Linked DNA regions of Neorhizobium galegae bv. orientalis str. HAMBI 540. The protein of the gene in region 1 interacts with the protein of each later gene in a pairwise test. Links are inferred from orthologs where the notes say so. Each region holds a gene or a part of one and is shown in the gene's direction. Other genes may lie near its edges. The genes, in order: RG540_RS18160 and RG540_RS05265.

What was found.
Region 2: the proteins of RG540_RS18160 (region 1) and RG540_RS05265 interact in binary tests that used the Escherichia coli proteins (3 or more experiments, as listed by UniProt). The link is inferred for Neorhizobium galegae bv. orientalis str. HAMBI 540 from one-to-one orthologs.

The regions. Positions count from the first base shown.
Region 1 is NZ_HG938353.1:3,732,356-3,736,182, reverse strand. Bases 22-3,532 are described here. They hold RG540_RS18160 (2-oxoglutarate dehydrogenase E1 component), read left to right. Parts: upstream 22-335; coding sequence 336-3,332; downstream 3,333-3,532. Other genes in these bases: odhB (2-oxoglutarate dehydrogenase complex dihydrolipoyllysine-residue succinyltransferase), read left to right, coding at 3,389-3,532; sucD (succinate--CoA ligase subunit alpha), read left to right, coding at 22-97. In the rest of the region: more of sucD, read left to right, coding at 1-21; more of odhB, read left to right, coding at 3,533-3,827. UniProt on the Escherichia coli protein: E1 component of the 2-oxoglutarate dehydrogenase (OGDH) complex which catalyzes the decarboxylation of 2-oxoglutarate, the first step in the conversion of 2-oxoglutarate to succinyl-CoA and CO(2).
Region 2 is NZ_HG938353.1:1,027,161-1,030,368, reverse strand. Bases 126-3,017 are described here. They hold RG540_RS05265 (ATP-binding cassette domain-containing protein), read left to right. Parts: upstream 126-575; coding sequence 576-2,459; downstream 2,460-3,017. Other genes in these bases: RG540_RS05260 (TadE/TadG family type IV pilus assembly protein), read left to right, coding at 2,632-3,017; RG540_RS05270 (hypothetical protein), read right to left, coding at 126-407. In the rest of the region: more of RG540_RS05270, read right to left, coding at 1-125; more of RG540_RS05260, read left to right, coding at 3,018-3,208. UniProt on the Escherichia coli protein: Genetic data indicate it may be involved in ribosome assembly or function.

The DNA.
Region 1 (3,827 bases):
GGAATCGAAGATCGCGGCCATGGAATCCGCAGGCATCAAAGTGTCGCCGTCCCCGGCCCGTCTCGGCAAAACCTTGGTTGAAGTCCTGAAGGGCTGACGCCACATAAAGGACACTCGCCACCCCCAGATAGATAGGTGGCGATTGATCCGACAAGCTTCGGACAGGCGAAGCGCCACATTGTTTCGCCTGTCCATGTTTTGCGTCTCACAACTTCAGGGACGCGTGGCCGCCAAAGGCGGTTCGGTACAAGACGAAGACCAAGAAAATGCGGAGACCGGAGATATTTTCCGGCTCCGATTACGTCAGGAGGCGGGCGCGGCGCCCGCAGATAACCATGGCACGGCAAGAAGCCAACGAGCAGTTCCTCATCACCTCTTTCCTCGACGGACAGAACGCGGCCTATATCGAGCAGCTTCATGCCCGGTACGAGGACGACCCGACATCCGTCGCGCCGGAATGGCAGGCCTTCTTCAAGGCACTCGCCGACAATCCGGACGATGTGAAGGCGGCCGCCAAGGGAGCCTCATGGCAGCGCAAGAACTGGCCGATCACGGCTAACGGTGAACTGGTCTCGGCGCTCGACGGCAACTGGCCGATCGTCGAGAAGGCAATCGAAACCAAGGTCAAGGCGAAGGCCGAAGCTGCTGCCGTCGCGACCGGCAAGCCGGTCAACGAAACGGATGTGCTGCAGGCGACGCGCGACTCTGTCCGCGCCATCATGATGATCCGTGCGTACCGCATGCGCGGCCACCTGCATGCCAAGCTCGATCCGCTCGGCATTGCCAGCGCGGTCGAGGACTATAACGAACTGTCGCCGTCCGCTTACGGCTTCACCGAAGCAGACTACGACCGCAAGATCTTCATCGACAACGTGCTTGGCCTCGAATACGCGACGCTGCGCCAGATGATCGAGATTCTGGAGCGGACCTATTGCTCGACGCTCGGTGTCGAGTTCATGCACATTTCCAATCCGGAAGAAAAGTCCTGGATCCAGGAACGCATCGAAGGCCCGGGCAAGGGCGTCGAGTTCACGCCGGAAGGCAAGAAGGCGATCCTTTCCAAGCTGGTCGAGGCTGAAGGTTACGAACAGTTCCTCGACGTCCGGTTCAAGGGCACCAAGCGCTTCGGTCTCGACGGCGGTGAATCGCTGATCCCGGCGCTCGAACAGATCATCAAGCGCGGCGGCCAGGAAGGCCTTGAAGAAGTCGTTCTCGGCATGCCGCATCGCGGCCGCCTGAACGTGCTCACCAACGTCATGCTCAAGCCGCATCGCGCGGTGTTCCACGAGTTCAAGGGCGGTTCGTTCAAGCCGGACGAAGTCGAAGGTTCTGGCGACGTCAAGTACCATCTCGGCGCTTCGTCGGACCGCGAGTTCGACGGCAACAAGGTGCATATGTCGCTGACGGCCAACCCGTCGCATCTGGAAATCGTCAACCCGGTGGTCATGGGCAAGGCCCGCGCCAAGCAGGACATGCTCGCCAAGGCCTGGGACGGCGATATCATTCCGCTGAAGGAGCGCTCCAAGGTCCTGCCGCTGCTGCTGCACGGCGATGCCGCGTTTGCGGGCCAGGGTGTCGTGGCCGAAATCCTCGGCCTTTCGGGCCTGCGCGGCCACCGCGTCGCCGGCACGATGCACGTCATCGTCAACAACCAGATCGGCTTCACCACCAACCCGGCCTTCTCGCGTTCGTCGCCCTATCCGTCCGACGTCGCCAAGATGATCGAGGCGCCGATTTTCCACGTCAACGGCGACGATCCAGAAGCGGTCGTCTATGCCGCCAAGGTCGCCACCGAATACCGGATGAAGTTCCACAAGCCGGTGGTCATCGACATGTTCTGCTACCGCCGCTTCGGCCATAACGAAGGCGACGAGCCGGCGTTCACGCAGCCGAAGATGTACAAGGTCATACGCGCCCACAAGACGGTCGCGCAGATCTATGCCGACCGCCTGATCGCCGAAGGTCTCGTCACCGACGGCGAATTCGAGAAGATGAAGGCCGATTGGCGCGCCAATCTTGAAACCGAGTTCGAGGCCGGCCAGAGCTACAAGCCGAACAAGGCCGACTGGCTGGATGGTCAGTGGTCGGGCCTGCGCTCGGCTGACAATGCCGACGAACAGCGCCGCGGCAAGACTGCGATGCCGATGAAGGAACTGCGCGAGATCGGCCGCAAGCTGGCGACCATTCCGGAAGGTTTCAACGCGCACCGCACTATCAAGCGGTTCATGGAAAACCGTTCGCAGATGGTCGAGACCGGCGAAGGTATCGACTGGGCTATGGCGGAAGCCCTGGCATTCGGCTCGCTTGCCGTCGAAGGCACCAAGATCCGCTTGTCCGGTCAGGATTGCGAACGCGGCACGTTCTCGCAGCGTCACTCGGTTCTCTACGATCAGGACACCGAAGAGCGTTACATCCCGCTCGCCAACCTGTCGCCGACCCAGGCCCGTTACGAAGTCATCAACTCGATGCTTTCGGAAGAGGCGGTTCTCGGCTTCGAATACGGTTATTCGCTTGCTCGTCCGAATGCGCTCACCCTCTGGGAAGCCCAGTTCGGCGACTTCGCCAACGGTGCGCAGGTCGTGTTCGACCAGTTCATCTCGTCGGGCGAACGCAAGTGGCTGCGCATGTCCGGTCTCGTCTGCCTTCTGCCGCACGGTTATGAAGGCCAGGGTCCGGAACACTCCTCGGCACGCCTGGAGCGTTGGCTGCAGATGTGCGCCGAAGACAACATGCAGGTCGCCAACGTCACGACGCCGGCTAACTACTTCCACATCCTGCGCCGCCAGACGAAGCGCGACTTCCGCAAGCCGCTGATCCTGATGACGCCGAAGTCGCTGCTGCGTCACAAGCGGGCCACCTCGACGCTTGCCGAAATGGCCGGCGAATCCGCCTTTCATCGCCTGCTCTGGGACGATGCGGAGGTCATCAAGGATGGTCCGATCAAGCTGCAGAAGGATGCCAAGATCCGTCGCGTCGTGCTCTGCACCGGCAAGGTCTATTACGACCTGCTCGAAGAGCGCGAAAAGCGCGGCATCGACGACATCTACCTGCTGCGCATCGAACAGCTCTATCCGTTCCCGGCCAAAGCCCTGATCAACGAGCTTTCCCGCTTCCGCAATGCGGAAATGGTCTGGTGCCAGGAAGAGCCGAAGAACATGGGTGCATGGTCGTTCATCGATCCGTATCTGGAATGGGTTCTGGCGCATATCGATGCCAAGTATCAGCGTGTCCGGTATACGGGCCGGCCGGCAGCGGCCTCGCCTGCAACGGGCCAGATGTCGAAGCATCTCGCACAGCTCGAAGCCTTCCTCGAAGACGCGCTCGGCGGCTGATTCCCAGCCGCTCCTTCACTTTTCACAGACACAACCTACAAACACGGAAACAGATCATGGCCACCGAAATCCGCGTCCCCACTCTCGGCGAGTCCGTCAGCGAGGCAACTGTCGGCACCTGGTTCAAGAAGGTCGGCGATACGGTCAAGGCCGATGAGCCGCTCCTCGAGCTCGAAACGGACAAGGTGACAGTCGAGGTTCCGTCGCCGGCCGCCGGCGTTCTGACCGAAATCGTCGCCGCCAACGGCGAGACCGTCGGCCTCGGCGCCCTCCTCGGCCAGATCGCCGCAGGCGCTGCCGGCGCCGCGACCGCCGCCCCGGCTGCAAAGCCCGCCGAAGCTGCACCTGCCAAGGCTGCCGAACCGGCTGCTCCGGCGCCGGTCGCTGCCGCCGCCAGCGCTTCTGCCACCGCCACCTCGATGCCGCCGGCTCCGGCTGCTGCAAAGGTCGCTGCGGACAACAACATCTCGACTGCCGATATCGATGGTTCGGGCA
Region 2 (3,208 bases), 2.7 Mb from region 1 along the record:
ATGTTGCTCGCCGCCATGTCGCCCTTCCAGAGACTATGGGCGGCGCCGATGACGATATTCGCATCCGCGACAAATTGGGCACTAGCGGTATAATCATGCCCGCCCCGTGTATAGAGCAGCTGCCCCCCGAACTTGTAGGGCGCGTCACCGATCGGCGCCCGCTCCGCATCGGATGGGAGGATATCTTCGCGGCCCTTTGAAAACCCGTCTGTGGGCAACGTCCGGATCGTCTCGCCGTCAGGGATTGCCGCGGCAATCCGTTCCGCAGTCCAGTAATCCGCGGCAGCGTTTGCCGAGGCCACGCCGTCAGGGCTCCAGCAGGTAAACTCCACCGCCCCGGCGCTGAGCGGCGTCATCAGTGCGGATGCCGACAGCAGTATCGACCACGTCAATCTTGTTACTCTCATGACATTCGCTCTCCCGATCGAAGTTCGGTCGCACCATCGCGGCCCACGGCGGCGCCGCCTCAATCATCTACCAGAGCGTGCAATCTTCTTCTGTTTCCCTCGGCACAGCGAAATACCGGCCCATCGGTGCCCTTGCCAACAAACAGGGTTTCGGCCAAAACCCCCGCCATGATCACGATTACCGAGCTTTCCGCCCGCATCGCCGGGCGCCTCCTCCTCGACAATGCCAGCGTGACGCTTCCGGCGGGCACCAAGGCCGGGCTCGTCGGCCGCAACGGCGCCGGCAAATCCACGCTGTTCAAGGTCATCACCGGTGAGCTGGGCTCGGAAACCGGTTCGGTCTCCTATCCAAAGAGCGCCCGGCTTGGCCAGGTGGCGCAGGAAGCGCCCGGCACGGAGGATTCGCTGATCGAAATCGTGCTTTCCGCCGACAAGGAGCGCGCAGCACTTCTGGCTGAAGCGGAAACCGCCACCGATCCGCATCGCATCGCCGATATCCAGATGCGGCTCGTCGACATCGACGCGCACTCGGCCGAGGCGCGTGCCGCCAGCATTCTCGCCGGTCTCGGTTTCTCCCAGGACGCTCAGTCGCGTCCCGCTTCGTCGTTTTCGGGCGGCTGGCGGATGCGCGTGGCGCTCGCCTCCGTCCTGTTTGCCGAGCCCGATCTGCTGCTGCTCGACGAACCGACCAACTATCTCGATCTCGAGGGCACGTTATGGCTGGAGGACTATATCCGGCGTTATCCGCACACAGTCATCATCATCAGCCATGACCGCGACCTCCTGAACAACGCGGTCAACGCCATCGTGCATCTCGATCAGAAGAAGCTGACCTTCTACCGCGGCGGCTACGACCAGTTCGAGCGGCAGAAGGCCGAGGCCGACGAATTGCAGACCAAGGCAAAGGCCAAGAACGAGGCTGCCCGCAAGCACCTGCAGAGCTTCATCGACCGCTTCAAGGCCAAGGCCACCAAGGCCCGGCAGGCGCAGAGCCGCGTCAAGGCGCTGGAGCGCATGGGGACAGTCGCCGCGGTGATCGAAGATCATGTGCAGCCAATCACCTTTCCCGAGCCGGAAAAACAGCCCGCCTCGCCGATCGTTGCGATCCAGAACGGCGCTGTAGGCTATGAACCGGGCAAGCCGATCCTCAAGAACATTACGCTGCGCATCGACAATGACGACCGCATCGCCCTGCTCGGTTCGAACGGCAACGGCAAGTCGACCTTCGCCAAGTTCATCGCCAGCCGCCTCAAGGCGGAAAGCGGCGATATCCGCCTGGCGCCGAACCTGAAGATCGGTTTCTTCGCCCAGCATCAGCTCGACGATCTCGTGCCGGCGGATTCGCCCGTTGCCCATGTGCGCCGGCTGATGCCGGATGCGCCCGAGGCCAAGGTTCGCGCCCGCGTGGCGCAGATGGGGCTTGCGACCGAAAAGATGGCAACGGCCGCCAAAGACCTGTCCGGCGGCGAAAAGGCGCGCCTGCTGATGGGCCTTGCCGCCTTCCACGCGCCGAACCTGCTGATCCTCGACGAACCGACCAACCATCTCGACATCGACAGCCGCCGGGCGCTGATCGAGGCGCTCAACGACTACGAAGGCGCCGTCATCCTGATCAGCCACGATCGCCACCTGATCGAGGCCACCGTCGACCGGCTATGGCTGGTCAACAACGGCACGGTGTCAAATTTCGAAGGCGACCTGGAGGAATATCGCAACCTGATCGTCAGTTCCGGTAAAAAAAAAGAAGAAAAAATTGAACTGACCGACGATCTCTCCTCGAAGGCGGACCAGCGCAAGGCGAATGCAGAAAAACGCGCCTCGCTGGCACCGCTCAAGAAAAAGATCAATGAAATCGAGGCCGTGACAGCCAAGCTCGAGAAATTGATCAAGGTTCTTGATAAAGAGCTTGCGGATCCCGCGCTCTATGAAAAAGCTCCCGCGAAGGCAGCCCAGAAGGCCAAGGAACGCGGCGAAGCGGCCGCCAAACTCTCCGCCGCCGAAGAGGAATGGCTGATGCTGTCGTCGGAATACGAAGAGGCGATGGCGAGCTGACCTTGCTCCTCTTGTGAATATTGCCTTCTGTCGTATTGATGAACGCGCGGGCCAACACGCCGATTAGGTCGAAAGAGCCTGAACGCTGTGGCCCCTTCAACGCGATTAATCCTTAAATTAGGAATGCATTATAATATGGTTTGATTGCTCACAGGGATGATCTTCAGACCTTATGTCGAATTCGCGGCGGCTTCTCGCTCTTTCTGGCCTGCTCGCGGATCGCCGCGGCAATATTGCCATCATGTTCTCATTGCTGCTCGTGCCGCTGATCACCGCCGTCGGTGCCAGCCTCGACTATGTGCAGGCCTATAACGCCCGCTCCAAAATGCAGGCCGATCTGGACTCCGCTTTGCTCGGCGCAGTGAAAAGCGTGGGAACGCTGGACAACGCGGCACTCAAGACGCGTATCCAGGAATGGTTCGCTGCCCAGACCGATCTCGGAAGCGGCGGCTACACGCTCGAAGACGTCGATATCGACACATCGAACCGTAGGATCACTGCGACAGCCCACGCGACGGTCAGCACGACGCTGCTCAGGATTGCCGGCATAAATGAAGTCGTCGTCGGCGCGTCGTCGTCGGTCGAAGGTCCGGGCCGCGCCTATCTCGATGTCTATATCATACTCGACAAATCAGCTTCGATGCTGCTGGCGGCAACGAGCACCGGTCAGTCCAGCCTGATGGCGTCTTCGGCGGCCTGCGCCTTTGCGTGCCACACGCCGGAAGGCTCGACCTTCACCTACAAGAGCA